DNA from 2 places in the Shewanella cyperi genome. Region 1 is predicted to be linked to the other one. Evidence: riboswitches for the same ligand, from Rfam matches in the RefSeq annotation. Region 1 holds a riboswitch; the other holds the start of a gene.
The links. Region 1 has a riboswitch for thiamine pyrophosphate ahead of thiC (phosphomethylpyrimidine synthase ThiC). Riboswitches for the same ligand answer to the same signal wherever they lie in the genome.

Region 1 (7,106 bases):
AGCGCAATCTGTTATCAAAATGTTTGACTGCAAAAGCGCTTGCAAACTGCCGTCACGGCCAGGTGGTGCGGGTGGCCGGTTTGGTGACCGGAAGGCAAAGGCCCGGCACTGCATCGGGAGTCACCTTTATTACCTTGGAGGATGAGACGGGCAATATTAATCTGGTGGTCTGGATGGGTACCGCCAGGGCCCAGAGAAAACCTTATTTGACATCAACAATTTTGAAGGTAGATGGGGTGGTGGAACACGCCGATGGGGTGACCCATGTGATTGCCGGGCGCCTGGAAGATATTTCCGCCCTGATGGCCGATTTGCTGGTAACATCCCGGGACTTTCATTAGCCGCAGGCGGGCCCCAATACCCTGGCTGCGACCATTCAACGGCTGATCCCATTCAATGACGGAGCCCTTTCAATAGCGGAGCCAAAGAGGAGCAAATGGAGATACTCTTGCTGACCCATGAGCGGGAGCTGGGGCGCAGCGACAACAGTGCGCAACTGGCGCTGCAGTTGTTTCCGCAGTTGTGTCGCCGCCTGCTGTGGCAGCGGCGTCAGCCCTTGGTGTTGCCAACGTCAGGCACCTATCTGCTGTATCCGGCCGACGCCGATGAACCCAGGATTGCAGCCGATGAATTGCGCGAGACGGATCAGGTGATCATTCTCGATGGCACCTGGCAGGAGGCCCACAAGATGCTGCGCCAGAGCCCCTGGCTGCAAGTGTTGCCACGGGTCAGCTTAAGCCAGCTGCCGCCGTCAAGATTCAGACTGAGGCGCAATCAAAGGGAAGATGGCCTCTGTACCGCCGAGTGCATCGCCGCCCTGTGGCAGGCCAGCGGTCGGCAGCAGCAAGCCCTGATCTTGATGGATCAGTTCGAACTGTGGCAGTTAAAGATGCAGGGCCAACCCAGTAAAGAGCCAGTAAAGAGCCAGTAAAGCGTAAAGCAGGGCGGTCAGACGGCGGTGGGCAGCACCGTCAGATAGATGCACAGGAAGTGGCTCAGGGCCCCCAGCAGCACAAACAGGTGCCAGATGGCGTGATTGAAGGGAATGCGTTTAACCGCATAGAAGATGACCCCCAGGCTGTAAAATAAGCCGCCACTGAGCAACAGCTGGAATCCCAGCGGGGAAAGCCCGGCAATCAGCTCATCCAGCACAGTCATGCACAGCCAGCCCATCGCCAGGTACAACAGCAGACTGATGGCCTTGAATCTGTGCAGAAACAGCACCTTGAATCCTATCCCTCCCAGGGCCAGCAACCAGATGGCCAGCAACACCCAGTCGGCGTTGGCCTTGGCCAGGCTTATCATCATCAGCGGGGTGTAGGTGCCGGCGATCAGCAGATAGATGGCGCAGTGATCCAACAATTTAAGTTTCTGTTTACGCGCGGGATCCTTAACCGAGTGATAAGCGGTGGAACAGGCAAACAGCAGCACCATGCTCAGACCATAGATAAACACACCCAGCAATTGGGCAGTGCTGAGCACGGACGAGCCCCGCAGCAGCATCAGCGCCGTGGCCGCAAGAGCGGCCAGTACCCCAAGGCCATGGCTCAGGCTATTGGCCAACTCTTCCCTGGGTGAATAGGCGGCCTGGGCCTTGGTTGGTGTCATGATGATCCTTATGGAATGTCTATGGGCTGGCGATGCCTTTGGGCTAACAAACCTGGCAGCAAAGTTACACAGTAAAAAAAGCCACACGGTAAAAATAGAGCAATGAATCTAACACCGACGGCGCCGCGGGGCAAGAATTAAGCTTACAAGTGTACGCTTAAATTTGGGCTGTGTCTTGTCTGAGGCAAATGGCTGGTTTTGCCATTGGTTGATAACTCGGACGAGTGCCTTGCACTTTCTATTCGGGATGCAGGACGGCTGCGCTATGGTTTCCCATTCGCTTCCCAAACAAACTGATTTTGTGGGTAAAAATGTGACCGCCCCATAGCGGCTGAACTTTTCTGCTTAAGTTGACTCGAACACCAGACTCAAGGAAAAAGGACAAGGAACCCCGAATAGCCTCACAGCTCCTGCTGACAGTTGGCCTTCAGTGCAATGCGTTTAAAGCAATTGGCTTTAAAGCCATTGGCTGTCAACGCAAGCAGTTCAATGCACGGCCTATGAATGTGTGGCTCAGCGCTGTGGCCTGGGGAAATTCGGGAAAGACGTTATTATGCGGACAAGCGTGTTTGGATTAATCAAGGACGACATAGAGGCAGAAATAGAGGCTGACACCGTCCTGCTGCCTGAGCATCTGCCAGCGGATCGGCTATCGCCCGGTTCAAACCGGCATATCGCCTTTGCAAGCGATGATGGACCAATCCTCAATCCCGCGGGCTTGAATGTCACTTTGCTGCCCATGGCTATTGGGGGCGATGAGCCAGAGCCCTTACATCCGGTGCCTTTACATCCAGAGCACGCATTGCCCGACTTGCAGCAAGAGGCTGAAGTGCAAGGGCCTGGGGAGGCAAAGCCGGCGCTAAAGATTTTTGGCAAAGGCCAATTGCTGGCCTTTTCCGCCTTGGCGCTGCTGCTGCACCTTGGCATTGTGGCTCTGCTGTCCACACTCAACTGGCAAATACCCCAATCCCTATCAAAGCAACAGCCAAAGCCCCCACCCCTGAAATCCTATTTGTATGTTGCGCCGCCTGCGCCAGTCATTGCTGAATTGCCGCCTGAACCTTCGGCGCCATTGCCGAACGAAGCACCAGTTGAACCCATTCAAGCCGATGCCAAGCCTGAGGTTGAGACTGAGCCCAAGCCCAATCCCAAGCCAAAGCTGGAGACTAAAAAGGCAGCCCAAATAGTGACTCAGGTAGAGGGGCTGGTGCAGGAGCAAGAGCCATTGCCGGAAGCGGAGCAGGACAAGCAAGCAGGGCAAGCGGCAGCGCAGAATCAATTTGCCCGAACGCCCGTGGATGCCCAGCCAAAGCTGGACTTTTCCACCTCCGCCAGTCGCTTCATTGCCAAACAAAATACCCAGGCGTTGACGGCATCGGGGCAGGAGTATGCAGACCGAAAGACCACTCCCGGCGGTATGTCCGAGATGTTGCCTGACATGGAGGTGCTGGAGGTGCCCAATGCCGATGACATTTATAAACCCAGTACCCTGGATCACAGACTCGATCCCAATCGCATTATCAAGAAAGGGGATACCTGCTATCGGATAGTGAAGGTGCCAACGCCGCTGAATCCCCATGCGGAAAATCCCGGCTTCCCCTTTAACTGTGGTGGAGACAAGGTAAAACAGGCCATCAAGGAAGGCATCAATCGCCATCTGGAGCGCATGGGGCGGAAAATAAACAGGTGAAACAATTAGATTGCAACATTCATATTGCATTAAATGATTTGTTTATTGCTATAAAATACAATGCGATAAAGGCTCTAAAAATTAGATTGGTTTATGATTTTTGGCGGCGCATAAACCCCCTTGTGTTTTAATTGCGCCCATGGTTATACTGCGGCCACTTGTCGGAGTGCCTTAGGGCTGAGACCGTTAATTCGGGATCCGTTGAACCTGATCGGGTTAAGACCTGCGAAGGAAACAAGCTGGGATCCCCCTGCAATGGGGGATCATTGGGATAAAGCCAACGGGCGCAATGGCCGTGGATTTTTCCCGACGCTGACTCAACTTCTCTCTGTTCCCCGACAAGCAAATTCATCTTTCAAAAGAGTGAGCTTGCTTATGTCAAACCGTCGTGAAACCCGTGCCGCCGCCCAGGCTTTTATTGAAAACCTCAAGCCGCTGGCCCATCCCAATTCAGAAAAAATCTACCTGCAGGGCTCCCGTGCCGATATCCGGGTTGGCATGCGGCAGATCCACCAGACTGATACCCGCATTGCCGCCGCAGATGGCAGCATTCGTTTGGAGCCCAACCCGGCAATCCGGGTTTATGATTGTGCCGGCGCCTACAGCGATCCGGCCGCCAACATCAATGTCCGTAGGGGACTGGCTGCACTGCGCAGCCCCTGGATCCTGGAACGGGATGATACCGAGGTCCTTGAAGGTGTCAGCTCCCAATTCACCCAGCAACGCCTTGCCGATGAGGGACTGGATCACCTGCGCTTCGATGCGCTGCTCAAACCGCGCCGCGCCAAGGCCGGCAAGAGGGTGACCCAGCTGCATTATGCCAGAGCGGGGATCATCACCCCCGAAATGGAATACATAGCCATTCGGGAAAACCTGGCCCGGGCCGCTGACACAAGCGGCGATGGGTGGGATGAACAACTCACGCGACGCAAACCCGGTGAAGCCTTCGGTGCTCTGGTGGGCCAGCCTATCACCCCTGAATTTGTCCGTGACGAAGTGGCCCGCGGCCGCGCCATCATCCCCGCCAATATCAACCACCCCGAGGCAGAGCCGATGATCATCGGCCGTAATTTCCTGGTGAAGGTCAATGCCAACATAGGCAACTCGGCGGTGACCTCATCCATCGAGGAAGAGGTGGAAAAACTGGTATGGGCCACCCGCTGGGGCGCAGATACTGTGATGGACTTGTCCACCGGTCGCTACATCCACGAGACCCGCGAATGGATAGTGCGCAACTCGCCGGTGCCGATAGGCACAGTGCCCATCTACCAGGCGCTGGAGAAGGTAAACGGCATAGCCGAGGATCTCAGCTGGGAAGTGTTCCGTGACACCCTGATTGAGCAGGCGGAGCAGGGGGTGGATTACTTTACCATTCACGCCGGTGTGCTGCTGCGTTACGTGCCCATGACGGCCAAGCGGGTGACAGGCATAGTGTCCCGCGGCGGCTCCATCATGGCCAAGTGGTGCCTGAGTCACCACAAGGAAAACTTCCTCTACACCCATTTCCGCGACATCTGTGAGCTTTGCGCCGCCTACGACGTCTCCCTGTCTCTCGGTGACGGAATGCGTCCCGGTTCAATCGCCGATGCCAATGACGAGGCCCAGTTTGCTGAGCTGGAAACCTTGGGGGAACTGGTGAAAATCGCCTGGGAATACGATGTGCAGACAATCATTGAAGGTCCCGGCCATATCCCCATGCAGCTCATCAAGGAGAACATGGACAAGCAGCTTGAGCACTGCGCCGAAGCGCCGTTTTATACCCTGGGTCCCCAGACCACAGACATAGCCCCGGGCTACGATCATTTCACCTCCGGCATAGGGGCGGCGATGATAGCCTGGTACGGTTGCGCCATGCTTTGCTACGTGACGCCGAAGGAACATCTCGGGTTACCGAACAAGGAAGACGTCAAACAGGGCCTAATCGCCTATAAGATTGCCGCCCACGCCGCGGATGTGGCCAAGGGCCATCCAAGCGCCCAGTTGCGGGACAATGCCCTGTCGAAGGCCCGATTTGAGTTCCGCTGGGAAGATCAGTACAACCTGGGGCTGGATCCCGACACGGCCCGTGCCTATCACGATGAATCTTTGCCCCAGGAGTCGGCCAAGGTGGCCCATTTCTGCTCCATGTGCGGTCCCAAGTTTTGTTCGATGAAGATCACCCAGGACGTGCGTGACTACGCCGCCGGCTTGGAAGCAGCCAAGACGGCTGGAACTGCATCACAGGCCATCGAAGTGCAGGCCATAGCTGTGCAGAGCAGCATTGCCCGGGACGGCATGGCGAAAATGTCCGGTGCCTTCCGTGATGCCGGTGGTGCCCTGTACAGCGAGCATCATGTGGATGGGGTGCTTGAGCCCATTTCAGGGGAATAGCATGGAAGCCAAAGCCAAATCCATTCCCGAGGCCTTTAAGAAACCGATAGTTTGGACCATAGCCGGTTCCGACAGCGGCGGTGGCGCCGGTATTCAGGCGGATCTGGCGACCATCAATGCCCTGGGTTGCCACTGCTGCACAATAATCACGGCGCTGACCGCCCAAAGTTCGGTGGCCGTGACCCTGGTGGAGCCGGTATCCGATGCCATGTTGCTGGCCCAGCTGGAAACCTTGCTTGCCGACATGCCGCCCGCTGCCATCAAGATTGGTCTGTTGGCAAATCAGGCCCAGCTCAACTTGCTAGCGGATTGGTTGGCTACCCATGTGCCCCAGGTAGCCTTGGTGCTCGACCCCGTGATGGTGGCCAGCTGCGGCGATACATTGCAACAGGGCAGTGGTCGGCTCGATTTCAGTCCCTTGTTCGAGCTTGCCACCATCATCACCCCCAATGTGGCCGAACTGGCGCAGATGACGGGCAAGGAAAAACTTCAAAATGAGGTCGATTGGCACCAGGCGGCCACAACGCTCAAGGCAAGGATCGGGGGCAGCCTGTTTGCCAAGGGTGGCGATCTTTCCCTTCATGGGCGATTGGCCACCGAGGCCGAAGATCTGATGTTGCTGGGCGAGCTCAATGACTGCTCGCCGCTGCACAGCAACATGGGCTTCAGGCTCACCAACCCAAGGGTACAGACCGATAACAATCACGGCAGCGGCTGCACCCTGGCGAGCGCGGCTGCGGCCTTTTTGGCCCAGGGCTATGTGGTGCCCGATGCCCTGGTGCTGGCCAAGGCCTATATCAACCACGCATTGGCGCTGGGTTACAGATCAGGCGCAGGCCCCGGGCCCTTGGGTCGTCCGGGTTGGCCTGAGTCCCTGGAAGATTTCCCGGCCATTTCGCCTTTGGCAATCGATGGAGCCCCCAAAGGGCAAACGGTAAACGAAGTGCCCTTTGCCACGCTTGAGGCCAATCTTGGGATCTATCCCGTGGTGGCCGATATTGAGCAGCTAAAAGTACTGTTGAAGGCGGGGGTGAAGACAATTCAGTTCAGGCTCAAACAGGCTGCCACCCCGGGGTCAGAGGCGGAGCTGGCCGTTATTCGAGCCATTGAGTTGGGACGTGAATATGGTGCGCAACTCTTTATCAACGATCACTGGCAGCTCGCCCTGGAGCACGGCGCCTTCGGGGTCCATTTGGGCCAGGAAGATTTGGCCGGGGCGCCCTTGGGCAGGCTTGCCGAGGCGGGGCTGGCCCTCGGCCTATCCAGCCACGGCTACTTCGAGGCCCTGCTGGCACTGGCTAATCAGCCGAGCTACCTGGCCCTTGGGCATATTTTTCCAACCCCCACCAAGACCATGCCCTCCAAACCCCAGGGCCTTGAACGGCTGAGGCGTTATGTGGCCACCTTTGCCCCAAGGCTGCCGACCGTGGCCATTGGC
Region 2 (7,106 bases), 250 kb from region 1:
TCATCCAGTTGCCATTCGATGGCCCAGTCGAGAAAGTAATAGGACATCTTGGTGGAACATCCCACCAGAAAACACAGCATCAGTACCACCAGGGCACGCTTCATGGACAAGCTTCCTTGTTGTTCCGGAAAAATCAGACTAATGCAAGGCTAACAAGTGAACGGAAGCAAGGCTATCAATGCGAGCGAGTCAGGCACTGGCCAATTGTAAGTATCTGTTAAACCAAAGCAGAAACACCGAGTCGTTACTGCCGGCCGCCATCAACAGCGCCCGGCATATGACAGCAAGATTCGCTGTGCATGGAGAAGTGCCGGGTCAAATACCGACTCAGGCGCTGGCAAGTTGCAGGTATCTGTCAAACCACAGCAGAAACACCTTGTCGTTACTACCGGCCGCCATCAGCAGTGCCCGGTATTTGGCAGCAAAATACCCTGTGCATGAAGAGAATCAAGTCAAATACCGACTCAGGCGCTGGCCAGTTGCAGGTACCTGTCAAACCACAGCAGAAACACCTTATCCTGGCTCCCTGCCGCCATCAACAGTGCCCGGCATATGACAGCAAAATACCCTGTGCATGGAGAGAATCGAGTCAAATACCGACTCTGGCGCTGGCCAGTTGCAGGTATCTGTCAAACCACAGCAGAAACACGAGATTGCCACTGCCGGCCGCCATCAACAGCGCCCGGCATATGACAGCAAAATACGCTGTGCATAACGAAAACCAGATCAAATGCCGGCTCAGGCGCTGGCCAGTTGCAGGTATCTGTCAAACCAAAGCAGAAACACCTTATCCTGGCTCCCTGCCGCCATCAACAGCGCCCAGATGGCGGCGAAATACCAGTGCATGGCCAGGGCATCCCCCAGCAGAGTGGCATCTTCCGGCTGCAACTGTGGATGCCAGGCCAGATAATCCTGCGCCAATGCGCTGCGCTCTGCGGCGCTCAACTGATGGGATGCCAGCACGGTCGCCAGATCCCACAGCGGGTGGGAGGCACAGCTGAATTCAAAGTCGATGCAAAAGAGTCGGCCTTCATGATGCAGGAGATTGAGCGGCGACAGATCCCTGTGGACATATTGCAGTGGCAGATACCTGTGCTCCAAACGCGCCAGGTGAGCTTCGATAGCAGGCAGCCTCGCTTGCAACTGCCCATGGGCCCTCGCCCACTCGCTGTCCGCATCCGGGCAGCTTAACGAACAGTCTAACGAACAGCCATCCAAGGCCTCCTGATAATCCTGCCACTGCTGGCTGAACCCCTTGTGATTGGCGGGCACGGGCAAGGTTGCCAGGCCTTGAAGCAGTTCAAACAACAGCCCTGTCCGAGTCGAGCGCTCAGGCTCGAGATCATGCTCTTGCTCGGTATCAGCTGTGTGCCACTCACGCCAGGCCAGTTCGGTATTGAGCTCATGCCAGTTGCCGTCCTCAAGCCAGGGGGCCAGATAACACTGGCCATCAGTGCTGACGGCTAATAATTTGGGGGCCAGACCGGCATCGCTGGCCTGACGCCAGTTGGCGGCTTCAAAGTCCCGCTGGCAAAAGGCGCTGCTGGCGGCTGAGTTAACCCTGAGCACCCAATGACTGTCACCAAGGCTGAGGCGATAGTTACTGTTGCTGAGTCCCAGGGTCAGGGGCTCAACAGTGGCCTGTGCCAATCCCTGGGCAGCGACAAAGGCCAAGGCATTGGCCGGCAGCACCGACGTCATCTCGTGACCGCCTCGGCTTCCTCGGCCATGGTGTTGCGCCAGAGGAAGAATCCACCCACCGCCAGGCCCACGTAAAGCACAAACAACAAGGACGTCAGCATCAGCCCCTTGCTGAGGTAGAGATAAATGGAGACCAGATCAATCACCACCCAATAGAGCCAGTTTTCCAACACTTTGCGGGCCACCAGATAGGTGGTCATCACGGCAAAACAGGTGGTGGCAGCATCCAGATAGGGAAAAGAGGCCTGGGTGTAGGTTGCCATTAGATAGCCCACGGCCAGGCTGACGATGGAGGTCAGCGCAATCAAGCGTAAATGGGTTGCCAGCGGCCAACTGCACACCTGCACCCCGTGGTGTCGCTCCCCGCCCCTGCTCCATTGCCAATAACCATAGAAGGCCATGGCCATGTAATACACATTGAGAAAAGATTCCATCAGCAACATCACCTTGAAAAACAGCACGGTATAAATGGCGGTGCTGAGGAACGCCGCCGCCCAGCACCAGACACTGGCGCGCATGGCAAGCAGCAGATACGCCAGCGCCAACAGCACGGCCACACCTTCCCACACCGTCATGGCGTGCATCTCACCGAGCGCCGTTTGCAAGGGGGTCATCAGGGCGCCAAACCAGGCCGTCATTGCTTCTGCCACGTCCGTCACTCGCTGTGGCCCAGATCCAGGGCGCCACCGATAAATTTACAGACAAATACTGCCTTGCCGAACTGCTGGTGGGCGGCCTGCATCTCGGTGGCCAACATCTGCATCACCTCGGCATAGTCCCCAACCACCTGGGTCGCCATGGCATTGGTGCGGCGCTCAATATTGGGATAGCTGTCCAGGCGCTGGATAAACCAGCGGATGGGAGCCACATAGTCTTCCTTAAGCGGGTACATGCTGATTTCGGCTGTCAGTTTCATTACTTTTTCCCTCCGGCGGGCCCAGCGGTTAACCGGGCCCGCCTGTTTTCTGCGGATTACATCAGGCGCAAATCAAAGGTCAGGCCAAAGGCCCTTGGATCGCCATAACGTATGTATTGCTTATCGGCCCAACCATTGTCCGGCTCGTTGCCGAAGTAGAAGCCACGGACGCCGTATTCCTTGTCCAGCAGGTTGCGCCCCCAGAGATACACAGACCAGGCATCGGCCTCGTAACCCATTCTGGCGTTCACTACCCCATAGCCTTTGGACTTGGAATCATTGGAGTCAGAATAGTAGAACTGGCTCTTGCCGTTGGCATTGAGGTTGACAAAGAAACCGCGATCGCTGCGCCAGGTGCTACCGACCGCCCAGGTCCAGTTGGGGGCATGGGCCAGCTCGCGGCCGCTGAGATCCACCTCGCCGCCATACTTGTCCTGATAGCTGTAGTCACCGTATTCGGTTTGCAGATAGCCGACACTGCCGTAGAAGTGCAGGTTGTCGCTGGCGTACCAGTTACCTTCCAGCTCGGCGCCGTAGTTGCTGGAGCTGCCGGCGTTTTCGGTAAACAGAATAAAGCGCTGCGGCTTTTCGGGATCCTGCTGGGAAGCGGATACCTGTTGATCTTGTCTGTCCATGTAGAACAGCGCCAGCTTGGTGTCGGCGTTGCCCTCGAAGAAGCTGGATTTGAGACCGATTTCATAGTTGTAGAGGATCTCGGTATCAAACTCCTTCTTGTCGGCCAGCTCCACCGGCAGCGACATGTTGAATCCGCCGGCCTTGTAGCCTCGGGCCAAACGCAGATAGAGATTGTGGCTGTCGTTGAGGGCCTTGCCCAGGGCAATATGACCGCCCCACATGGTTTCTGACGGGTCAAAGGCATCACCGGCATCGTCGCTGTACTCTGCATGACGACGCTCCAGACGCGCACCGACCGACAGGTTGTAACCCTGGCCGAGATCGCTGTCGAGCTGGCCAAACAGTGCCAGGTTGCGGGCCTCGTAGCTGGAGATCAGCATTTCATCGGGCCAAGCGTTGTAGAAGGACTCGGTGTTATTGTCCTCCTTGAGATCCATGCCGTAGATCCCCAGCAGCCAGTCGGTGCTGCCATCGAAAATGCGGCCCGCATCCGTGCTGGTCAGACGAAATTCCTGGGACACTGTGGCCCTGTCACCGCGCTTGTCCCAGGTGTAATCGTATTGACAGGGCAACAGCTCCTCATAGTCGCCGTTCTCGTTGACATCGTAATCATCGACGCACTGTCTTGCCGCCCAGAATTCTGGGTTGGCCCAGTCGCCGTCATAGCCATGGTGATGATCGGTGGCGGCGTAGGAGGTGAGCGAGGTCAGTTCGGCCCCCTCAATATCGGTGAAATGCAGCTTGAGACCTATGCCTGTGCTGCGCTGATTATCTGTGCCCGGCGCATCGGTCAGGGTATCGAAACCATTGTTGTCCAAGGTCCAGGCATCGTAACCGTTGTCAAAGTTGGCGTGCATCAGCACCAGATCGGCCTGGGTGGTGTCGCTGGCGTACCAGCGAAATTTGGCCCGCAGCGACAGTTCGTCACGCTCGTTGGTGTCACTGCGGTCAAGATACAGGTTGTCCCTGAAGCCGTCCTGATAGTGTTTTTCCAGTGCCACCCGATACAGCAGTTCCCCCGAGTCCATCATGGGGCCTGAGCTGAAACCGCTGAAGGTGCGCAGATTGTCATTACCCAGCGACACCCGGGCGCCGTGCTCAAAGGTCTCTGTGGGGTCCTTGCTTTTCAGGTAAATCAGACCGGCAAGGGCGTTGGCGCCGTAGCGGGTTCCCTGGGGGCCGCGCAGCACTTCCGCCTGCTGCATGTCGTACATACTGGACACCATACCCAGACCCGACAGGTCGATATCATCAATCAGGTAGCCGATGGAGGAGTTGGGCGCGCCCTTGTATTCTTCCTGCTCGCCAACACCGCGAATTTGGAAATAGCGGGGTCTGGAAGTACCGCCTGACCAGTTGAAGTTGGCCACAGTGCCGAGCAGATCTTCAAAATGACGGGCGCCCTCATCCTCGATTTTCTGCGCATCTATCACGGTCACACTGGAGGGAATTTTTTCCACCGCGATACCGCGAAAATCGGCGGTCACCAACATGACTTCCATCGCTTCGGGATCGGCACCGGCCTTGTCGGATGGCGCGTCGGCGGCCTGAACAGCAACCGAGCCCAGGGCAGCCGCAATCGCCAGGGCCACAGGCGCCTTGGTCAGCAGCGGAGAAGAAAAACTTTTACTGAACGATGTCTTGCTCAAAATAGGACCTCAAATGTCTGGTTTGAGATCCGGCAACGCTTTAGCGGATTAGAAGTGTGCAGATGGCCCATTCCTACGCCGGTATCAGCCGGATCAGGTTCTAAGGGTTTGTCATGTGACATCTCAGTCTGCAATCGGCAGACACCCCTTGGCAGCGACGATTATACCCGAGTCAAAAAGCAAAGTGATACTTTTGTTGCAAGCCATCAATGAAAATCGGCGCCCGGTCACGGCGCCGATTTCAGCACTTCAAGGCCGTCGCTCAATCGATGAGGAAGTGGGCCCTGGCGGTGGACACCAGCTGCTTGCGGTTGGTCTGCCAGCAGTTGATGTTGACGTTGGCTACCCTGCGGCCCTGACGGGTGATTCGGCACTCGGCAAAGGTGTCTTTGTGGTAACCGGCCCTCAGGTAGTCGATGGAGAAATCCACCACCTTGGGCACCCTGGAGGTCTGCATAAACACCATCAGCTGCACTATGGCAGACATTTCCATAAAGCCGGCAATCACACCGCCGTGGATGGCCGGTACCACGGGATTGCCTATGTTGGTGTCTTTCGCCGGCAGGCGGAACACCAGCTCATCACCAAAACGCGAAGCCTCCATGCCGATAAAGCGGGCATAGGGCACCTGCTCCAGCAGGGGGCTGAAGTCGTTGAGTTCGGTTACCTGACGCACTATCTGCTTCACATCCAGGGCCGCGGCGGCGCCATCCCCGGGTTTCTGGGCTTCGGCCTGCAGGCTTTGCACCTGTGGCCCCAGCACATGCCCAGGCTCCAGCAGCGCCTGGCGGAATTTCTCACCCACCATTTCCGGACTGATGCGCATAAAAGCCCCCACCGCGTGGGCGATTGGCTTATCTATGCTGTCCTGGTAGGCGATGGCGCGGGTAAAGGCGATGTTGGATGACAGGCGGTAACACTCGGCAAAACCGTAGACGCTCTTGTTGGGTTCGGCCGGGCGCATGTAGTCCACCCGCAGATCCAGAGTGGGTGAAATCTCCAGCGAACCGAATTGCTGCTGAATGGCACAGACCACGGCGCAGCCGCAGGCGGTGTCCATCAAGGTGGTGATCACCCCGCCGTGGATAACCCCGGTGTCCGGATAGCCAATCAAGGCGCGGCTGTAGGGCAGCTCAATCAGCACATGGTGCTCGCTGGCCTCCAGTACCGACAAGCCCAGGCGCCGGCACTGGGCCAGCTGATTGACAAAACGGCTGGCCAGCTCGGTCAGGGGAAAGAACTCGGGATTGACCTTCATCAGCGCAGGCTCACCATGGGGCCAAGGGGCGCGCCACCCAGCAGGTGCAGGTGAATGTGATACACCTCCTGCCCACCGTGCCTATTGCAGTTCATGATAATGCGGTAACCGTCCTCAGCAATGCCGGCCTCGGCGGCAAGCTTGGCCGCCACTGTCACCATACGGCCCAGAGCCAATTCATCCGAGGCCTTGACGTCATTGGTCGTTGGGATCAGGTGATTGGGCACGATAAGAATGTGGGTCGGCGCCTTGGGATGAATATCGCGAAACGCGGTCACCAAATCGTCCTGGTACAGAATTTCGGCGGGAATTTCACGGCGAATAATTTTGCTGAAAATGGTTTCTTCGGCCATCTTGGACTCCGACTGGGGCTGAGTGATGATAGTTAGGCTTCTGCCATAGAATTCAATGACATTATAATAGCAAGCCAGCGCCTTGCGCGAGCGGCACAGGCAGGCGAATCAAGACGATTTTCCCTTTCGCGGCCCGGATTGAGCTGGCCAGACCGCAGGGCGTTTGCGTCACAGCGGCTTTTTTGGCAGCATGGCGCCACTGAATTTCCCCAGGATTTATACCCATGATCCATTATCAGATTGACGCTTGCGATCCCAAGGCACACCTGTTTTCCGTTACCCTGCTGCTGAGCCAACCGGCGAAAAACCAGCGCCTCACCCTGCCCGCCTGGATCCCCGGCAGCTACATGGTGCGCGACTTCGCCCGTAACCTGATTGGTCTGAGCGCCAGCACCGCAGGCCACAAGGTCGGAATTAGCCAACTGGACAAACAAAGCTGGCAGCTCGACTGCGACGGCACTGCGCCGGTCAGCATCAAATATCAGGTCTATGCCTTTGACCTCTCGGTGCGCAGCGCTCATCTCGACATGACCCACGGCTTTTTCAACGGCTCCAGCGTGTTCCTGGCGGTGGAAGGTCAGGAGCAGCTGCCC

Region 2: another riboswitch for thiamine pyrophosphate. It lies ahead of JYB84_RS07085 (TonB-dependent receptor); the one in region 1 lies ahead of thiC (phosphomethylpyrimidine synthase ThiC).

Annotation. Positions count from the first base shown of each region.
Region 1 covers NZ_CP071501.1:1,922,595-1,929,700, forward strand. Annotated here, with positions in the region: gene JYB84_RS08275 (error-prone DNA polymerase) at 1-341, shown strand, start outside; gene JYB84_RS08280 (DTW domain-containing protein) at 437-931, shown strand; gene trhA (PAQR family membrane homeostasis protein TrhA) at 949-1,608, opposite strand; gene JYB84_RS08290 (hypothetical protein) at 2,162-3,298, shown strand; TPP riboswitch at 3,451-3,549, shown strand; gene thiC (phosphomethylpyrimidine synthase ThiC) at 3,674-5,668, shown strand; gene JYB84_RS08300 (bifunctional hydroxymethylpyrimidine kinase/phosphomethylpyrimidine kinase) at 5,670-7,106, shown strand, end outside.
Region 2 covers NZ_CP071501.1:1,673,755-1,680,860, reverse strand. Annotated here, with positions in the region: gene JYB84_RS07105 (DUF6279 family lipoprotein) at 1-104, opposite strand, end outside; gene JYB84_RS07100 (phosphotransferase) at 739-1,701, opposite strand; gene pnuC (nicotinamide riboside transporter PnuC) at 1,698-2,339, opposite strand; gene JYB84_RS07090 (YkoF family thiamine/hydroxymethylpyrimidine-binding protein) at 2,357-2,617, opposite strand; gene JYB84_RS07085 (TonB-dependent receptor) at 2,674-4,905, opposite strand; TPP riboswitch at 4,956-5,061, opposite strand; gene JYB84_RS18520 (PaaI family thioesterase) at 5,165-6,160, opposite strand; gene hinT (purine nucleoside phosphoramidase) at 6,160-6,513, opposite strand; gene JYB84_RS07070 (M61 family metallopeptidase) at 6,738-7,106, shown strand, end outside.